DNA from 4 places in the Anaerobacillus sp. MEB173 genome. Region 2 is predicted to be linked to each of the others. Evidence: riboswitches for the same ligand, from Rfam matches in the RefSeq annotation. Region 2 holds a riboswitch; each other region holds the start of a gene.
The links. A riboswitch is a leader RNA that binds a small molecule or an ion and turns the genes downstream of it on or off. The one in region 2 is predicted to bind S-adenosylmethionine.
Positions count from the first base shown of each region.

Region 1 (4,992 bases), 180 kb from region 2:
GTGTCCATCATGGAGAATTCTATGCTTTACCACAATCACCGCAATTATTTAAACAATTATTAATGGTTTCTGGCTTTGAGCGTTATTATCAAATTGTTCGTTGTTTCCGTGATGAGGATTTACGAGCAGATCGTCAACCAGAATTTACTCAAGTTGATATTGAGACTTCATTTATGGATAAAGAAGATTTACTAGCGATGATGGAAGAAATGATGGCAAAAATCATGAAAGAGACAAAAGGAATCGATATTCAAGTTCCATTTGAGCGTCTTACTTATCATGATGCAATGAACCGTTTTGGTTCTGACAAGCCTGACACACGCTTTGGTTTAGAGCTTGTAGAACTTTCCCATATCGTGAAAGATTGCAAATTAAAAGTATTTACCAATGCTCTTGAAAATGGCGGTATTGTTAAAGGATTAAACGTGAAAGGTGTAGCTGATAAGCTTTCACGTAAAGAAATTGATGATTTAGCTGATTTTGTAGCGATTTATGGAGCAAAAGGCTTAGCATGGCTCAAAGTTGAAGAAGATGCCCTTCGTGGACCGATTGCTAAGTTCTTTACAGAAGAAGAAGTTGCTGCACTAAGAGAAGCATTCAATGCTGAAGTTGGCGATCTATTATTCTTTGGTGCCGATAAAAAATCAATTGTCTTTGATAGTCTTGGTGCTCTTCGTCTTAAATTTGGAAAAGAACTAGGCTTAATCGATCAAGGTAAATTCAACTTCCTATGGGTAACTGATTTCCCACTAGTTGAGTATGATGAGGATGCAAAGCGTTATGTTGCTCTTCACCATCCATTCACAAGCCCTAAGAAAGAAGATTTGGAGCTGTTAGCAACAGACCCAGGAAAAGTACGTGCTGAAGCATATGACCTTGTTTTAAACGGTTATGAGCTTGGTGGTGGTTCACAACGTATTTACCAACGAAACATTCAAGAACAAATGTTTAAAGCATTAGGCTTTTCAGAAGAAGAAGCGCGCGAGCAATTTGGTTTCTTAATGGATGCATTCGAATACGGAACACCTCCACACGGTGGTATTGCCTTAGGTTTAGACCGACTAGTGATGCTTCTGGCCGGCAGAACAAACTTACGTGATACAATTGCATTCCCGAAAACAGCAAGTGCCAGTGACCTACTGACAAACGCACCAAGCGAAGTAAGCGAAGCACAGTTAAAAGAACTAAACCTGCAAATTGTACCAAAGAAGGAAGAGACGAAGGTAACGAATTAATTAGTGTAGAGTTTAGAGTTGTTTGAATGGATTTGCTTCGAAGTTTTTTTAAGAAACATCTTTGTAGTTACAATCGCTAACTCTAAACTCTAAACTCTAAACTATTAACTCTAAACTTTCTGAACTTTCTTCTTGAACTATCTCCAGAAGTGGTGTATAGTTACAATCAATATAAATAAATAGGACTTATCAAGAGTGGTGGAGGGACTGACCCTTTGAAGCCCGGCAACCAGTTTGTTTTTCAAACTAAAGGTGCTAATTTCTGCAGAGCAATGCTCTGAAAGATAAGTGATCGGTGTGAAGAACCCTTTCCTTATCGGAGAGGGTTTTTTTAATAGAATAAAGGAGTGGGGAATTTTGATAGAGATAGGCTTAATTGGACTTGGTACGGTAGGTTTAGGAGTTTTTGAAGGAGTTGCGCAAACAGAAAAAGAGCTGGAACACTCTCTGGGCGATAAAGTCAGAATAAAAAAAATTTTAGTGAAAAATAAATCGAAGAAACGGAACATACATGTTGATGAGTCTATCCTTACCGAAGAAGCAAATGAATTTCTTTCGAACGACTATCATGTTATTTTTGAAGCAATCGGGGGAATTGAACCTGCAAAAAGCTATATTCAATATTATTTACAAAAAGGAATTCCGGTCATTACTGCAAATAAAGAATTAGTCGCTAAGCATGGACAACAACTAGAGCAGGTGGCGATTCAAAACAATACGTTTTTTGGTTACGAAGCAGCTGTAGCAGGAGGCATTCCAATCGTTAATGTGCTAAGGAGTAATTTGCAGTGGGGTACAGTAGAAAAGGTATCAGGAATCATTAATGGCACGACAAATTATATTCTTACTGAGATGAATGAAAAAGGAAGAGATTTTCCAGATGTATTAAAAGAAACTCAGCAGTTAGGCTACGCTGAGGCTGATCCAACTGATGATATCCATGGTTACGATGCTTGGTACAAAATTCGAATACTAGGTCGTTTGTGTTTTGGCTATTGGCCACAGGAAAACAATATTACCGTTAAAGGAATTTCAGAAGTGAAAGCTTGGCAGGTGGAAATGGCAAAAGAGTTAGGTCTTACACTAAAACTAGTGGCAGAAGCATCTTTTAATGGGGAGAATATTGTAGGTTCTGTTAAACCAAGCTTTTTAACAAGTGAGCATCCATTACATCAGATTAATGGTGTCACAAATGCTGTTTCACTTACAATTAATCCAATCGGGGAGCTCTTAGTAGCGGGGCCTGGTGCTGGAAAAGGGCCAACTTCTGCAAGTATGATTGAAGATTATCTTCATCATTTCCAAAAAAAGCAGTATCAATCTTTGAAAAAGAGAACTTTACCGATTGCTTCTGAGATGAGCCAAGTTCTAATCTTTGTACAGGATCATATCCAGCGTAATGAATTGGAAGCAGTACTGGATAGTAGTTCTGTTGCTGATTCCTATATCTATGAATACAAAGGAGTATCCTGTTGGCTCGTCACGGTATCAGAATTGGAATTGGAAAAACTAGAAGATGCAAATCAAATTCATTACTATCCTGTTTATGGAAATTGGGAACCTAGTAAAGTGGCAGTCATAAATTAGATCTTAAGCTGCTTAAAGCTTTCGATGAGGTCTGTAGGTGCTTCTTTCACACATAAGGAACGAACACCCTGATTTGTATGTAAATAGAGGAAACCAAATTCAGTTGCAATTGGCCGATAAGACATATCATAGACATGGTTAATAGAGTATTGTGCATCTTTAAGTAAAATTGCATGTTCATATAATTTAATGTGATACCAATCTTCAATTGTTTGTTTGGAAGTCCAGCCAATTTCCTGGCGTATTTCAACATAAGGATGAGCCATAATGAATTTCATTGATTTTCACCTCCTTATTAGTAAGGATAAAAAGTTTTAATAAAAAAAGCAATGAAACCTATTTTTTATAAGCTTATTTTTTGAAAAAAATGTGATTTTCATCCAAAGAAGAGTATTGCTATGAAAGGGCTTTCATGCTATTATTTACTTAATACTTTAAGAGTCCTAAGATGTACGTAGGATACTGTACGTTTTGAGCCAACAGTATAAACTTAGGGAGTTGGATGTTTCGATATCGGATTACAAGCCTTGAAAGCGGGAGGAAGTAAGAAAGATTGAACCTGGCACCCACCTGCTCATGCAGGTTCAAAACAAAAGTTTGTACGGCATGAATTGGGACTCTTACCCCATACATAGACAAAGCTTTGCACGGGAAGTGCAGGCTTTTTTTTTCTTTTTGTATATGCTATAGTCAAAATCATGTGAAAAGGACATCCTAGAACTAACAATAGGATGATTGGAAGGGGTAAGAGAAAAAAATGCTACATCAATTTTCAAGAAATGAATTAGCAATTGGTCATGATGGACTGGAAGTATTAAAAAATAGTACTGTAGCTGTTTTAGGAATTGGAGGAGTGGGATCTTTTTCAGCAGAAGCTCTGGCACGGTCAGGAGTTGGACGTTTAATTCTAGTTGATAAGGATGATGTTGATATTACAAATGTAAACAGACAAATTCATGCCTTATTATCAACAGTTGGTCAGCCAAAAGTTGATCTTATGAAAGAACGAATTGCTGATATTAATCCAAATTGTGAAGTTGTTGCTCTAAAGATGTTTTATACAGAGGAAACATACGAAAAATTCTTTGAATATAACCTTGATTTTGTTGTCGATGCTTCGGATACGATCATATATAAGATACATTTAATGAAGGAGTGCTTAAAAAGGAAAATTCCGATTATTTCTAGTATGGGAGTGGCGAATAAGCTAGATCCGACTCGTTTAAGAATTGCCGATATTTCTAAAACGAGTTACGATCCAATTGCTAAAGTTATTCGTACAAAATTAAGAAAACAAGGGATTCATAAAGGAATTCCGGTTGTATTCTCGGATGAACAACCAGTTAAAATCAGAGAGGATATCCGTAAAGAAATTGTACCGGACGCTTCAGAAGACTCACCAATACGCAAGGCAAAAATGCCACCGTCATCAAATGCATTTGTTCCCTCTGTATCGGGTTTAATAATGGCAGGTCACGTCGTAACTACTTTATTGAAGGATATTAAAATTGAACGAATACGTAGCTAGAAGCAAAAAATAAGCAACAGAAAATGAAAATTTCTGTTGCTTATTTTGCTAACTTTTCCAGATTGCCGTTTTTATCCATTCTGAATTTTGGTGGTGTAAATTCTTCATCTTCTTGAAGAATGGCCATTCTACGGGCACGATTCATAATTTGAATAAGTGATTGATAATCTTCTTCGATAACACTATGATCTTTCTCGAGTTGCTGCAGTTGAGTTTCTAGTTCTTTATTTTTTGTTAAGAGCTCAAGGTTTTCTTTTAATAATTTCTCATTTTCTTTTTTAAGATTTTGAGGTGAATGTTGACCATTGTTTAAGTTTTGTAAAAAACGGATTACATCTTGCATTGTAATAGTTGACTCGCTTTTTGTAATAACTTCTGGTATCTGCATAGTAGAATTATTTACAGGATTCACATTGGGCTCTTCACTATATGAACTTTGAAATTGATTCGTTTGTTTTGGTACTGTTACAGCTGAGTAAGACATGTTTCTTTTTAGTTCTTTGCGCTGTTTTTTTGCTAGTTTAATCGCATCCTCATATCTGTTACGAACAACAGCATTCCAACGGAATCCACAAGCTGCAGAGGTTCGATTTAATGCATCACCTACCTCATCAAAAGCTTTTAATTGCGTTCCACCCTCAC
Region 1 is NZ_JBJMAU010000002.1:395,847-400,838, reverse strand. It holds gene aspS (aspartate--tRNA ligase) at 1-1,235, shown strand, start outside; SAM riboswitch class I at 1,419-1,526, shown strand; gene ACJ2A9_RS06555 (homoserine dehydrogenase) at 1,593-2,822, shown strand; gene ACJ2A9_RS06550 (hypothetical protein) at 2,819-3,100, opposite strand; RNA gene ssrS (6S RNA) at 3,260-3,444, shown strand; gene ACJ2A9_RS06540 (tRNA threonylcarbamoyladenosine dehydratase) at 3,580-4,350, shown strand; gene ACJ2A9_RS06535 (RsfA family transcriptional regulator) at 4,391-4,992, opposite strand, start outside.
Region 1: it holds a riboswitch for S-adenosylmethionine, as region 2 does, so the genes downstream of both, ACJ2A9_RS06555 (homoserine dehydrogenase) here and ACJ2A9_RS07430 (methionine ABC transporter ATP-binding protein) in region 2, are expected to answer to the same signal.

Region 2 (4,992 bases):
ATTCGTCAGTTAGGTTTAATGTGCGGGATTGAATTGGTTAAAGACCAAGATACTAAGGAAGCCTTTCCTTTTGAAGAAAGAGTAGCATACAAAACGACGTTAGAAATGAGAAAGCAAGGGATGTTAACGAGACCGCTTGGGGACATCATTGTATTTATGCCACCATTAGCTAGTACAGATGAGCAATTACTTACCATGATTGAGATTATGAAAAAAGCAATTGAGGTAACAACGATGGATAAAATGTAAGGGGAAGTATAAATTCCGCTCTTAACTGATATGTTAAAAGCGGAATTTTTTTATCTGAAATTCAAAAAATATCATTTATAGAAGATGAAGTAGACCTATTAACGATGAGAAGCACAAATGTTACAATTGACGGAAAAGTCTGTATAATAGAAATAACCATTAAGTATACTAGGATTTGAAATTAGGTGAGAATGTGAAGGGATTAATAGGTCGCAGAATTATAAAAACAGGCATTTCCGTGTTATTAACAGCCTTAATTTGTTTGTCGCTTAATCTGCCGGCAGAGTTTGCCATTATTGCAGCGATAGTAACGATTGAACCGACAGCATCTGCTTCGATAAAAAAGGGATTTGTCCGTTTTCCGGCGTCAGCAATTGGTGCGGCATGGGCCGTTATTCTCGTTTCATGGTTAGGAGAATCAGTCCTTTCTTATACGTTAGCTGCGTTTTTGACAATTTTCTTTTGTCAGAAGCTTAAGCTTCACGATGGGATTCTTGTAGCAACATTGACAGCTGTTGTCATGGTACCAGATATTGAAGGGGACTACTTATTAACGTTTTTATCGAGACTAGGAACAACTACGATCGGTCTAACAGTTTCATCATTGATAAATTTTTTTATTTTACCACCTAAATTTACGCCGCTAATCAAAGAAAAGCTTTATCCAAATTTCCGTATAGCCGGGGAAGTGTTAGCTGAGACAATGAATGGTATTTTACATATAAAGCAAGCTACTGCCCCTGTACCTACTTCCAAGTACTTAGCGTTAAGACAGGGAACAGAAAAGGTAGGTGAGATCATTTCATTTCAGGAGAGAGAATGGAAGTATCATAAAGTAAAATTAAGTGAATATCGTCACTTTTTATTGTTAAAGAAAAAGAATGCAATTATGCAAAGAATTGTGCTTCATTTAGGAAATTTGCAATACGTAGCTGAGCCAGGTTATTTTTCTGAATCAGAAAAAAAATTAATTATGGAAGTCATCCAATCATTTCAATCGATTCTGAATGATCCTTCTTTTACAATCCCGGGGCGGCATTATGTATTAGTATATGATTTAGACCATCATCTTAAATATGAAGCCAATCAGTTGCGAAACTCTAATGAGTATTTTCACCATTTTACTACAAAAAGGGTTGTTTTTTTTGAGTTACTTTCAATCCATGACTCAATCGAGGAGCTTAATCATTTAGTATCAGGAGAGTAATCTCGGTAAAAATGTTATAAATTGGCGAAATGTTGAAGGGTTAGAAAATAAAAAAATATTTGATAATTCGCGGATATATCAATAATGTAAGCGCTCTCTATTGCGTTAGTGTAAAAAAAACTATATTGACAATGTGTGTACTTGGGTTTATTATCATAATAATAATTTTATAGAATAACTTATCAAGAGCGACTGAGGGACAGGCCCGATGAAGTCCAGCAACCTCCAACGAGATGGGATGGTGCTAACTCCTGCAGAATACTTTATTCTGAAAGATAAGGCTAATTAATTGTACGTGACGATTGAGCCTCTTTTCAGATAAAGAGACTCTTATTTTTTTATATTCAAATAGTTTTTAGGAGGTGTTCCTTTTGATAGAGGTAACGGATTTAGTGAAGGAATATAGAACAAAAAAAGGAACAGTGGTAGGTGTTGATCATGTCTCCTTATCAATAAAAAAAGGAGAGGTATTTGGAATCGTAGGTTACAGTGGTGCAGGAAAGAGCTCGCTATTACGCTGCTTGAATTTACTGGAAAAGCCTACATCTGGTCAAATAAAGATAGATGGGCTTGAACTAACACAGTTAAATAAAAAATCATTAAGAGAAGCGAGACAAAAGATTGGCATGATATTTCAACACTTTTATTTAGTTAGTTCAAAAACAGTCTTTGAAAATATTGCAATTGCCTTAAAGGCGGCTGGTAAACCTAAAGATGAAATAAAAAGTAGAGTTGATGAATTGCTGGACATGGTTGGACTTGCAAGTAAAAGCGATCATTATCCGTCGCAATTAAGCGGTGGTCAAAAGCAGCGGGTGGGCATTGCAAGAGCACTTGCTAATGATCCACAAGTATTGCTTTGTGATGAGGCTACGTCAGCACTTGACCCAACAACAACAAAGTCCATTTTATCTTTATTAAAAAAGATAAATCGTGAATTTGGCTTAACGATCGTTTTAATCACTCATGAGATGGAAGTAGTCAAAGAGATTTGTGATCGTATTGCAGTCATGGAAAATGGAAAAGTCATTGAAGAAGGAAATGTCTATGATTTATTTTCATCACCGCAGCAACCTTTGACGAAGGACTTTATTAACAGCGTTTTACAATTTGATTTACCACAGCATTTAATTGATAACCGTAAAGGAAGTATTGTGAAAGTTCAATTCAAAGGAACGATCGCAGAGGAATCAGTGATTTCTGATATTTTTAAAAATTTCGAAGTTAGTGGAAATATCCTCCATGGAAAGATTGAATATATCAAAGAAGTACCTCTTGGAATTTTTATTATGGAACTAATTGGTGAGCAAGCTGAGGTTAACAGAGCGATTGAAGCGATTCGCAATCGTACTGAAAGTTTGGAGGTGATCGCTCATGATCTTAGAAACGTTAGTTAATCTACTGCCAGAGTTAAATAAAGCCTTTTTAGAAACAGTACTCATGGTAGCCATAGCTCTAAGTGTTGCGGTAATTTTCGGATTACCATTAGGAATTTTACTATTTGTAACAGATCGTGGTCTCTTTTTAGAAAATCCTACGATAAAGAGCACTGTTGGCTTTTTCGTAAACTTAATCCGCTCAATTCCGTTTATTATTTTACTAGTAGCATTACTCCCACTGACACAATTAATCGCGGGGACGACAATTGGACCAAAGGCAGCTTCGGTCTCTTTATCTGTAGCGGCAGTGCCTTTTTTTGCAAGATTAGTTGAATCATCATTAAGGGAAATTGATAAAGGGGTAATTGAAGCTGTCGTTTCAGTTGGTGCAACACCATGGATGATCATTAAAGATGTTCTTCTGCCGGAAGCGCGTCCAGGTCTTATTCAAGGTTTAACAATTACAACTATTAGTTTAGTTGGTTATTCGGCGATGGCAGGTATTGTAGGAGGAGGCGGAATTGGCGATTTAGCCATTCGCTTTGGATATTACCGTTATGATGATACGGTAATGATTACAACAATTATTATCTTAATCTGTATTGTACAAATTATACAATTCTCTGGTGATAGAATTGCAAGATTTGTTGATAAAAAATAACACATCAAAGGGGAAACGAAAATGAAGAAATTAACTTCGCTATTATTAGTCTTATTACTTACAAGTATACTAGCAGCTTGTGGAGGTAATGAAGAAACAACGTCTGATGCCGGAGATAAATCTGCTCCTGCTGAAGAAAAACAACAATTAAAAATTGGGGCTACATCTGGTCCGTATGCCGATATGGTGTCAAACGCAATCAAGCCTTTATTAGAAGAAAAAGGATATGAAATTGAAGTTGTTGAATTTAGTGATTATGTACAGCCGAACATTGCTCTGGGAAATGGGTCACTTGATGCAAACTTATTTCAGCATAAGATTTACATGGAGAACTTTGCCGCTGAACATGGTTTAGAGTTATCGGAATTAGTCGTTGTTCCAACGGCTCCAATGGGGATCTATTCTAACAAGTTTAATAGTATTGATGAGATTGAAGAAGGCAGTGAGTTAGCACTTCCAAATGATCCTACAAACTTAGCTAGAACATTAATGTTACTTGAAGGTTTAGGTTTAATTACAGTTGATGGGACAATTAATCAACTAACAGCATCAGAAAAAGATGTTGTAGAAAATCCGAAAAACTTAAAGCTCCAGCCGATTGAAGCAGGACAATTACCACGTGCTGTTGATGGTGTCGATGTTGCAGCAGTACCAGGGAACTTTGCATTAGCCGCTCAAATGGACTTGCTGTCAGCATTGGCATTAGAAGATATGCCAGATGACTTCCGAAACCGTGTTGTCGTAAAAACTGCAGATCTGGATGCTCAATTCGCAAAAGATATTCAAGAAGTAGTTCAATCACCTGAATTTGAAGAAATTATCGACCGTGACTTCCAAGGCTTTGGGAAACCAGAATGGATGGTTAATCGATAAATACTATGAAGAATAACCCTCGAAACCAAGTTGCCTTGGTTCGGGGGTTTTATTTGTTTATTTTCCTGTTAAAAATTAGTGAATGAAAGTAGTTCTTTAGTATACGATAAATAGTACAATAGTGGAAAAAGAACGGAGCGTTAGAAAATGGCCTATGTCCTTTTGATTGTCGGATTCGCATTATTAATTAAAGGAGCGGATTTATTTGTTGATGGCGCATCAAGTATTGCCGGTTTACTGCGGATTCCTCCGCTATTAGTTGGACTAACCATTGTTGCATTTGGAACAAGTTCTCCTGAAGCAACAGTGAGTATCATAGCGGCAGTAGAAGGCAGTTCAGGTGTTTCATTAGGGAATGTCATTGGGAGTAATATTTTTAATATCACTCTCGTTATTGGAATTACAGCATTTTTAAATCCTTTGAAGGTAGAAAGTGAAACCATTCGAAAAGAAATCCCTTTTACCTTGTTAGCGAGCTTTACTTTGTTAGTCCTTATTTCAGATATATCGTTACAGTCGATGGATGAGAATTTAATTACCCGAAGTGACGGGATCATTTTCTTATTGTTCTTCTCCATATTTATGTATTACATCTTTGAGGTAGCCAGAAATGACCGTAATCA
Region 2 is NZ_JBJMAU010000002.1:578,747-583,738, reverse strand. It holds gene bioA (adenosylmethionine--8-amino-7-oxononanoate transaminase) at 1-249, shown strand, start outside; gene ACJ2A9_RS07435 (FUSC family protein) at 443-1,456, shown strand; SAM riboswitch class I at 1,633-1,738, shown strand; gene ACJ2A9_RS07430 (methionine ABC transporter ATP-binding protein) at 1,828-2,853, shown strand; gene ACJ2A9_RS07425 (methionine ABC transporter permease) at 2,831-3,496, shown strand; gene ACJ2A9_RS07420 (MetQ/NlpA family ABC transporter substrate-binding protein) at 3,518-4,369, shown strand; gene ACJ2A9_RS07415 (calcium/sodium antiporter) at 4,517-4,992, shown strand, end outside.

Region 3 (4,992 bases), on a different contig from region 2:
CGGTCGTTTGTTGGGGCGGGGTGTCAGATATGTTTTTATGCTACGAAGAGCGTGTTGATTTACGTAAGATGCTAAAGCGTGTCATTGGAGGAACCCCAAATAAAATGAAAGACCAATATGAATGGCGGACACCGTTACAAAACATCGAAGAGATTACAATGCCGGTCTTACTCATACATGGAGCCAAAGATAAGAATGTCAGTGTCGAGCATACATATCGTTTAGAAAAAGCATTAAATGAAAATGGAAAAGACGTAACGACCTGGATTTTCGAAGATTACGATCACTTTTTCCCATTAGCAGAGAATCGAAAAGTGGTGGAGGAGTTGTGTGAGTGGTTGAGGAAAGGCAATTTATAATTAATAATTTATAATTAATAATTGTTTGATGGTAAAGAAGATTTAGAGTATGGCTTCGAAGTTCTAAAAAAAAAAGAGTCTCGTTATTGAGACTCTTTTAATTATTAATTATTAATTTTTAATTAAACACGTGGTCCTGCGTTTTTGATTTCGTCTGATACGTTGTCAAACTTCGTGAAGTTTTCTTTGAATTGTAATGCAAGCTCAGTTGCTTTTTGGTCGTAATCTTCTGGGTTAGCCCATGTTTGCTTAGGTAATAGTACTTCATCAGGTACACCTGGGCAATGTTGTGGTACATGTAAACCGAAGATCGGATCAACAACAGTTTCAACGTTGTTAAGTTCGCCTTGAAGTGCCGCTTGAACCATTGCACGAGTGTAAGAAAGGTTCATACGTTTACCTTCACCGTAAGCACCACCAGACCAACCAGTGTTCACTAAGAATACTTGAGCATCATGCTGTGTAATTTTTTCTCCAAGCATTTCAGCATAACGGTATGCATGAAGAGGTAAGAACGGTGAACCGAAACATGTTGAGAATGTTGCTTCAGGTGATGTAATACCACGCTCAGTACCAGCTAATTTACTAGTATAACCTGATAAGAAGTGATACATCGCTTGTTCTTTTGTTAATTTACTGATTGGAGGTAAAACTCCGAAAGCATCAGCAGTTAAGAAAATAATTGTGTTTGGATGTCCGGCAACACTTGGAATGACAGCATTTGGAATTGCGTCAATAGGATATGCAGCACGGGTATTTTCAGTTAATGAAACGTCGTCATAATCAGCTAATCCAGTTTTGTCATCAATTACGACATTTTCTAATACAGATCCAAAGCGGATAGCGTCCCAAATTTGCGGTTCTTTTTCATATGTTAAGTTTACGCACTTTGCGTAACAGCCGCCTTCAATATTAAATACACCAGTAGGGGACCAGCCATGCTCGTCATCACCAATTAAGTTACGGTTAGGATCAGCAGAAAGTGTTGTTTTACCTGTCCCTGAAAGACCGAAGAATAAAGCAACATCACCTTCGTGGCCAACGTTAGCAGAGCAGTGCATTGAAAGAATATCTTGCTCTGGTAACAGGTAGTTCATGATTGAGAAGATCGATTTCTTAATCTCACCGGCATATTCAGTACCACCAATAAGAACCGTACGCTTCTCGAATGAAATAATAATAAATGTTTCTGATTTTGTTCCATCGATTTCAGGATTTGCTTTAAATCCTGGTGCAGAAATAACTGTGAATTCTGCTTTATGATTTTCAAGCTCTTCTTGAGTTGGACGAATAAATAATTGATGAGCAAATAGATTATGCCAAGCAAACTCATTAATGACTTGAATTGGTAGTTGATAGTTTTTATCTCCACCTGCATATGCTTGAGTAACAAAGATTTCATCACGTTCTTTTAAGTAGTTAAGAACCTTTTTATATAGATTTTCAAAAACCTGAGAGCTAATTGGCTGGTTAACGGAACCCCAATTGATTTTATCGCGTACTGAAAGTTCATCTACTATAAATTTATCTTTAGGTGAACGACCTGTATATTTTCCAGTTGTTGCAAGAAGGGCTCCAGTAGCAGTTAGCTTTCCTTCTTTTCTCATTAAAGATTTTTCAACTAATTGAGATATTGGAAGATTTAAATTTGTATTCTTCCCATTTAAAAGATGATCTAATTCAGTATCAAAGCTGATAGTACTCATTCGCAACAAAACCCTTCCTTAGTTAATTTATATATGTTTATCATATGCATTCGATTTGTTGTTTGATTTAAAAATAGTATAACACATTATTTTAATTAGTCTATACTAATGATCAATTTTTTTCATTTTGTTTATAATGATTACAGAACAAGACCAACTATGATGAATAGCTTCATTATTATAATGTACTAATTAAGCCAAATAAATCTTTTACTAAACCTTAATAAAAAAACGTAAATTTCAGACATTTCTTCTGGCAATTTCATAGTTTCATTTTTTGCCAAAGCCGCATAGGATATGTTAGGAAAAAGAGGAGCTGATCTTAATGTTAGAATTTGGCATGTTTGATTTAGCGACTATAGCAGCCGTCGTTGCAGCCCTTGTTACAGTTGTAGGGAATGCTTTTAATATTGATAAAAAATATCGCGCCTTGCTTGCAGTAGGCTTTGCTTGCATTATTATCTTTGTTCCGCAAGAATGGAGCAATCAAGTACTAACTGCTCTCGTTATTGGTCTCACCGCTAGTGGTGTGTATAGTCAAGTGAAACCGAGAGAGTTTGAGGAAAAGTTACCGAATGAAACACAACAGCAATCGACAACAAACCGTCATGATGATACGCCGTACTGATGTTGAAAGTTGAAAGTTAAAGGATCTCGATTTTCGAGATCCTTTTTTATGTCTATGCTTTGAAGACCACAATACCCTCCTCTAAATCCACAAAATCAACTTTTAACTTTTAACCAACTCTAAAATAGAAAAAGTTGACATCTTTTTCTAACTGCGATATGATATGACGCGAACGGATACTCTTATCCCGAGTCGGTGGAGGGACAGGCCCGAAGAAACCCAGCAACCAACACCTGATGGTGAAAAGGTGCTAACCTGCAAGACAGATGTCTTGAATGATAAGAGGCGAAAGGCAATCGAGTAAACACCTTTTCCTCCAATTGGAAAAGGGTTTTTTTAATGTCGGCGAAGCATACTACAACTAAGGCATTAATATATAAATGAAGGTCTTTACGTTTAACTCACGTAGGTGTGAGGGAAATGAGTACCGTATCAATTTTTGGCATATCCTAATGAATAGATATGCAAGGGAGGTACATATAAAATGGCAGAAATGAAAACTCGACGATTATTTACGTCGGAATCAGTAACTGAAGGACATCCAGATAAAATTTGTGATCAAATTTCAGATGCAATCCTCGATGCGATTTTAACAAATGATCCAAATGCTCGTGTTGCTTGTGAAACGTCTGTAACGACGGGGCTTGTACTAGTAGCTGGAGAAATCTCAACATCTACGTATGTCGATATTCCCAAAATTGTTCGTGAAACCGTGAAGGGTATTGGCTATACTCGCGCAAAATATGGATTTGACTATGAAACGTGTGCAGTATTAACTTCGATTGATGAGCAATCTCCTGATATAGCTCAAGGTGTAGACCGGGCATTAGAAGCACGTGAAGGGCAAATGACTGAAGCGGAAATTGATGCAATTGGAGCTGGTGACCAAGGTCTTATGTTTGGTTATGCGGATAATCAAACACCTGATTTAATGCCATTACCAATTTCTTTAGCTCATAAATTAGCGCGTCGTTTAACAGAAGTACGTAAAGAAGAGATTCTTCCTTACTTACGACCTGATGGCAAAACACAAGTAACAGTAGAGTACGATGAAAATGGGCAACCGCTGCGTATCGATACAATTGTTATTTCAACGCAACATCATCCTGAAATTACGCTTGAGCAAATTCAACGTAATATAAAAGAACATGTTATTCTACCAGTGGTACCTAAACAGTTAATTGATGAAGATACAAAATATTTTATCAATCCGACTGGACGTTTTGTCATTGGTGGTCCACAAGGTGATGCAGGACTTACAGGTCGTAAAATTATTGTTGATACGTACGGTGGATACGCTCGTCACGGCGGCGGGGCATTCTCTGGTAAGGATGCAACAAAAGTTGACCGTTCAGCAGCATATGCCGCTCGTTATGTAGCGAAAAATATTGTTGCCGCTGGCCTTGCAGACCGTTGTGAAGTTCAACTTGCTTATGCGATTGGTGTTGCGAAGCCTGTATCGATTTCAGTTGATACATTTGGAACAGGCAAAGTGTCTGAAGAGGTTCTAGTGGAAGTTATCCGCAGTAACTTTGATCTTCGCCCTGCTGGAATTATTAAAATGTTGAACTTGCGTCGCCCGATTTTTAAGCAAACAGCAGCATACGGCCATTTTGGACGTACTGATGTTGACTTGCCATGGGAGCGTACTGATAAAGCGGAAGCATTGAAACAACAGGCGTTGTCTTAATCATAGAAAAAAGTTGAAAGTTAAAACTTAATAGGGTTTGTAATCTCTTAGAAGAAACAAACATAACAAAAAGCAAAGGTCACCGGCCTTTGCTTTTTGTTTCAACTTTCAACATTCAACTTATAATAACTTTCATGACTATACTCATATACTAAGTAGTAGAGGATGTTACTTATTTTGAAGCGACTTGTAATATTGTCCCTTCTCAACATACTCTCTTCTTACACGTGCCATATCTTTTAGATCAGCTTCATTTAAATCTCTCACCACTTTTGCCGGACGACCGAATGCCATCGAATTTGGTGGTATTTTCATTCCTTGAGGAACGAGGCTGCCTGCACCAATAAATGCTCCTTCACCTACTTCTGCACCGTCTAATACGATTGAACCCATTCCGATTAAGGCATTTTTTCGAATGGTGCAGCTATGAAGGACGACCTGGTGGCCAACTGTCACATCATCTTCTAAAATTAACGGGTAAGCTGGGCTTTGATGTAGGGTAGAATTATCTTGTACATTCACTCGGTCTCCAATAATCGTTGGTGAAACGTCGCCACGAATAACAGTATTAAACCAAATGCTTGATTCTTCACCAATTGTTACATCGCC
Region 3 is NZ_JBJMAU010000018.1:21,700-26,691, forward strand. It holds gene ACJ2A9_RS20055 (alpha/beta hydrolase family protein) at 1-359, shown strand, start outside; gene pckA (phosphoenolpyruvate carboxykinase (ATP)) at 482-2,065, opposite strand; gene ACJ2A9_RS20065 (hypothetical protein) at 2,391-2,693, shown strand; SAM riboswitch class I at 2,873-2,978, shown strand; gene metK (methionine adenosyltransferase) at 3,187-4,383, shown strand; gene ACJ2A9_RS20075 (gamma carbonic anhydrase) at 4,552-4,992, opposite strand, start outside.
Region 3: it holds a riboswitch for S-adenosylmethionine, as region 2 does, so the genes downstream of both, metK (methionine adenosyltransferase) here and ACJ2A9_RS07430 (methionine ABC transporter ATP-binding protein) in region 2, are expected to answer to the same signal.

Region 4 (4,992 bases), on a different contig from region 2:
CTGATCCTAATTCATTACTTGAACGCATTGCTCCAGTCACGATCACAGGAACTTCAGTTGGTAACAGAAGATCAAGTAAGTACGCTGTCTCCTCTAATGTATCGGTCCCGTGAGTAACAACGACTCCATCGAAATGCTCAGTATCAATTCGTTTGGTGATACGTATCATTAATTTAAACATGTGATCAGGTGTCATATGCGGAGAGGGTAAATTAAGAAAATCCTCTTCCGTAATATAGGCAAAGTTAGCTAATGATTGTACAGTTATATGCAAAGGATTTTTTTCGCCCGGTTTTACAGCACCAGTTTCCTCATCTTCACTCATCGCAATCGTCCCGCCAGTATGAATGACTAAAATTTTTTTCATAATAGACCTCCAATGATTTGGTAATTCATAGATAGTTCGTAACAGTTGTACATTTTCATAATAAAAATTACATGATACCATTAGCATAGATGATGTTTTTATTTCATTATTCATACCATAATTTTCTACATACGACAATCAATAAATTCAATGAAAGCTAAGGGGAACGTTTACTCATGTTTGCTGTTATTTCCGCTGGGGTTGCACCTGGAGTTGCATTACTCTGCTATTTTTATTTGAAAGACCAATTTGAATCAGAGCCTATTGGTATGGTGATACGCAGTTTTATTATAGGGTCACTATTAGTATTTCCGATCATGGTTATTCAATATGCTTTTCAAGAAGAGGGTCTCTTAACATCTTCATTAGCTCAGGCTTTTATTATTGCTGGGTTTTTTGAGGAGTTTTTTAAATGGTTTATCCTATACTATACTGTATATAAGCATGTGAAATTTAGTCAGCATTATGATGGGATAGTATACAGTGTGGCGATTTCTTTAGGGTTTGCAAGTATAGAAAATATTTTTTACTTAGTTGCCTATGGACTTGAACAAGCGTTAGGACGTGCTTTATTACCAGTCTCAAGTCATGCTCTGTTCGGTGTGCTGATGGGTTATTATTTAGGAAAAGCAAAGTTTGATCAAAAAGGACACCGGAAAGGATTTTGGATTGGCTTATCCTTATTTATTCCTTGGCTTTTCCATGGCACATATGACTATATTCTGTTATCGTTTCATACGAATTGGATTTATATAATGATACCGTTTATGGTATTCCTCTGGTGGCTCGCACTGAAAAAAGTGAAAGCAGCAAATAGAGTGGAGAGTTTAGAGTGAAGAGTTTAGAGTTTAGAATATTGAAAGTTAATTCAACGAAGTTTACTTAAGAAGCGTCTTTGAAATAGCATGAAAATAACTCTAAACTCTACATTCGAAACTCTAAACTTGATTTTTAATTATAAATTCATCCGACTTTGGTCATTATGTTAATACGTACTAATATGAAGGGGAGATGTGTTTTATGGCCGCGGAGCGTTATCGAGTAGTCATTCGTTGTAATGAATGTGGAGAAAAGTTTATATTGAGAGGGCGACCTAACAAAGAGGGTGGGTATGACACGGGATTTAAACGATGTGTTTGTGGCAACGAGGAGAAACTGGAAATTGATGTTTCACCTGAATAAAGTATAAGCCGTTTCGCTTTCGTATATTAAAGCGTTTTCATGATAAAAACTTAGAAAAATGATGTAAATACTATTGCATTAATTCAAAATTTAGTGTAATTTAATTACAACATATTAATATTCAGAATTTAAAATTATTCTTATCAAGAGAGATGGAGGGAATGGCCCTATGATATCTCAGCAACCAGCCAATTTTTATATTGGTCAGGTGCTAATTCCACCAAGTTGCTGAAGCAACTTGAAAGATAAGAGGAGTGACGTAACAAAGTACGCCTTCTTCTTATTTTTTAGAAGAAGGCTTTTCTATTATAATTTTCGTTTATAACATACGAGGAACTACATAGGAGGAGAGCATAAATGAGTAAAGAGAATGTACAAACGACATTAGCGCAAATCGGCAATCGAAGTGAAACAAGAACAGGTACAATTAATCCTCCTGTTTATTTTTCTACTGCATACCGGCATGAAGGGATAGGTCAATCAACGGGATATGATTATCAGCGAACAGGTAATCCAACTCGTGAGATATTAGAGCAGGCAATTGCCAAATTGGAAGAAGGGGATAGAGGTTTTGCCTGCAGTTCAGGGATGGCTGCAATTCAAACCGTTCTATCATTATTTGAACAGGGAGACGAAATTTTAACATCCCAAGATCTTTATGGCGGTACATACCGCTTGTTTGAACAGGGGTGGACACGATGGGGACTATCGTTTACGTATGGTGACAGTAGAGACATAGAAGAGTTTGAAACCTTAATTAACGAAAAGACGAAAGCAATTTTTATTGAAACCCCAACAAATCCATTAATGCAATCTACAGACATTGCGGCAGTAAGTAAAGTCGCTAAGAAACATGGTCTATTACTCATTGTGGACAATACGTTTTATACCCCGTATATCCAAAAGCCAATCCTGGATGGAGCGGATATTGTGATTCATAGTGCAACAAAATATTTAGCTGGTCACAATGATGTTCTAGCTGGTCTTATCGTTGCAAAAGGGGAAGAACTTTGTGAGAAGATCTTCTTTTACCACAATGGAATTGGAGCGACGTTAGCACCTTTTGATTGTTGGCTTGTCATTAGAGGGATGAAGACATTAGCTCTTCGAATGGAACAGCACGAAAAGAATGCAAAAAAGATTGTTGACTACTTGTCTGAGCATGATTGCATTACAGATGTTCTTTATGCAGGTCGAGGCGGGATGATTTCCTTTAGAGTGAAAAATGAGAATTGGGTCAATCCATTTTTACAAAACTTGCAACTTATTTCTTTTGCTGAAAGTTTAGGTGGAGTTGAAAGTTTACTAACGTATCCCGCTACGCAGACTCACATGGATATTCCTGAGGAAGTTAGGATGTCATACGGGGTATGTAATCGACTTCTCCGTTTTTCAGTAGGAATTGAGCATTATGAGGATTTAATAGCAGATTTAAATCAAGCATTTGCGAAAGCAAAGGAAGCGGGTGGAGAGAATGAGTAACGAAACTTACAGTTTTCAAACGAGATTATTGCATAACAATCATAAATACGATGAACTAACCGGAGCAGTTAGTGTACCGATTCAGCATGCATCAACGTTTCATCAGAAAAGTGTTGAAGAATTTGGACCATATGATTACGGGCGTTCTGGTAACCCTACGAGGGAAGCTCTTGAGGAGACGATTGCCAGTCTTGAAGGAGGCAGCCACGGTTTTGCTTATTCTTCAGGAATGGCGGCTATTTCTCTTTCATTTATGATTCTATCACAAGGTGATCACGTCGTTTTAACGAAGGATGTATACGGCGGAACATTCCGTTTTGTAACCCAAGTTCTAACTAGACTCGGAATTGAACATACATTTGTTGATATGACTAACCTTGAAGAAGTCGCGGCTAATATTCAAGAAAATACAAAAGTTCTTTATGTGGAAACACCGTCAAATCCTACATTAAAGATTACCAATATTCAAGCAATTTCGAAGTTAGCCAAACAACACAATTGCTTAACATTTGTTGATAATACATTTATGACACCTGCCTTACAACGTCCATTAGAGCTTGGGGCAGACGTTGTCCTTCATAGTGCTACGAAGTTCATTGGTGGCCATAGTGATGTAATTGCTGGTTTGGCTGTAGTCAATGATGATGAATTAGCCAGTCAGTTTAAGTTTTTACAGAACTCGTTTGGGGCAGTGTTAGGTGTTCAAGATGCTTGGATTGTTCTGCGCGGGTTAAAGACATTACACATACGTATGGAGCACTCATCCAAGGCTGCTGACGTTCTTGCAAAATGGCTAAATGAAGTACCTGAAGTAAAGAATGTCTATTATTCCGGGCTTCCAACTCATCCGGGCTATCAGCTTCAAGCAGAGCAGGCAACCGGGCATGGAGCGGTATTTTCATTTGAATTAGAAGACTATGAAGCTGTTAAGAGGTTTGTAGAATATGTAAAAATTCCTGTTTTTGCTGTTAGTCTTGGTGCAGTTGAATCCATTCTTTCGTATCCGGCTACAATGTCACACGGTTCAATGCCGAAAGATGAGCGTGAAAAAAGAGGCATCAGTGATGGATTATTACGTATTTCAGTCGGTTTAGAAAAGGTTGACGATTTAATTGCAGATTTTGATCAGGCATTTGCAAAATTGCGTCAAAAAGAGCAAGTTTAATGGTTAAAAAGTTGTATGATAGATTAGGATGAGACGTCTTTTCATATGGGAGAGGGTAAAAATATGGGACTGTTAGAAGATTTAAAAAGTAAGGTATTGATCGGGGACGGAGCAATGGGGACGCTCTTGTACTCAAAGCAAATTGACCGCTGTTTTGAAGAGTTGAACCTTTCCCATGGTCAACAAATTAAAGAGATCCACCAAGCTTATGTTAAAGCTGGGGCTCAAGTAATACAAACAAATACGTATGCAGCAAATACCATTAAATTAGCTCGCTATGGTTTGGAGAAAGTTGTAAAAGATATCAATAAAGCTTCTGTAAAGTTAGCAAAAGAAGCGGTTGGTGACGAAGCTTATATACTCGGTACCATAGGTGGAATTCGGGGTTTTCAGAAGGAAGCAATTGATTTAGAAGAAATTAAACAAAGCTTTCGGGAGCAGTTCTTTTCATTAGCTGAAGAAGATATTGATGGTGTTCTTTTGGAAACATACTATGATTATCATGAGCTCAAAGCAGTATTGGAAATCGCTCGTAGTGAAACGAATTTACCCATTATTGCTCAACTTTCACTTCAAGAGGTTGGGGTGCTCCAAAATGGTGTAGAACTTTCTAAAGCCTTTGATTCCTTAATTGATCTCGGTGCGGATATTGTCGGGTTGAATTGTCGAATGGGCCCGTATCATATGATTCGTTCACTCGAACAAGTGCCACTGCCGGATCGTGCTTTTTTATCAGCCTACCCAAATGCGAGCTTGCCTGATTATCGTGATGGGCGATTTGTTTATCAATCAAATC
Region 4 is NZ_JBJMAU010000004.1:107,744-112,735, reverse strand. It holds gene ACJ2A9_RS10375 (asparaginase) at 1-367, opposite strand, end outside; gene prsW (glutamic-type intramembrane protease PrsW) at 544-1,203, shown strand; gene ACJ2A9_RS10365 (hypothetical protein) at 1,388-1,549, shown strand; SAM riboswitch class I at 1,687-1,801, shown strand; gene ACJ2A9_RS10360 (methionine biosynthesis PLP-dependent protein) at 1,907-3,031, shown strand; gene metC (cystathionine beta-lyase) at 3,024-4,196, shown strand; gene ACJ2A9_RS10350 (bifunctional homocysteine S-methyltransferase/methylenetetrahydrofolate reductase) at 4,260-4,992, shown strand, end outside.
Region 4: it holds a riboswitch for S-adenosylmethionine, as region 2 does, so the genes downstream of both, ACJ2A9_RS10360 (methionine biosynthesis PLP-dependent protein) here and ACJ2A9_RS07430 (methionine ABC transporter ATP-binding protein) in region 2, are expected to answer to the same signal.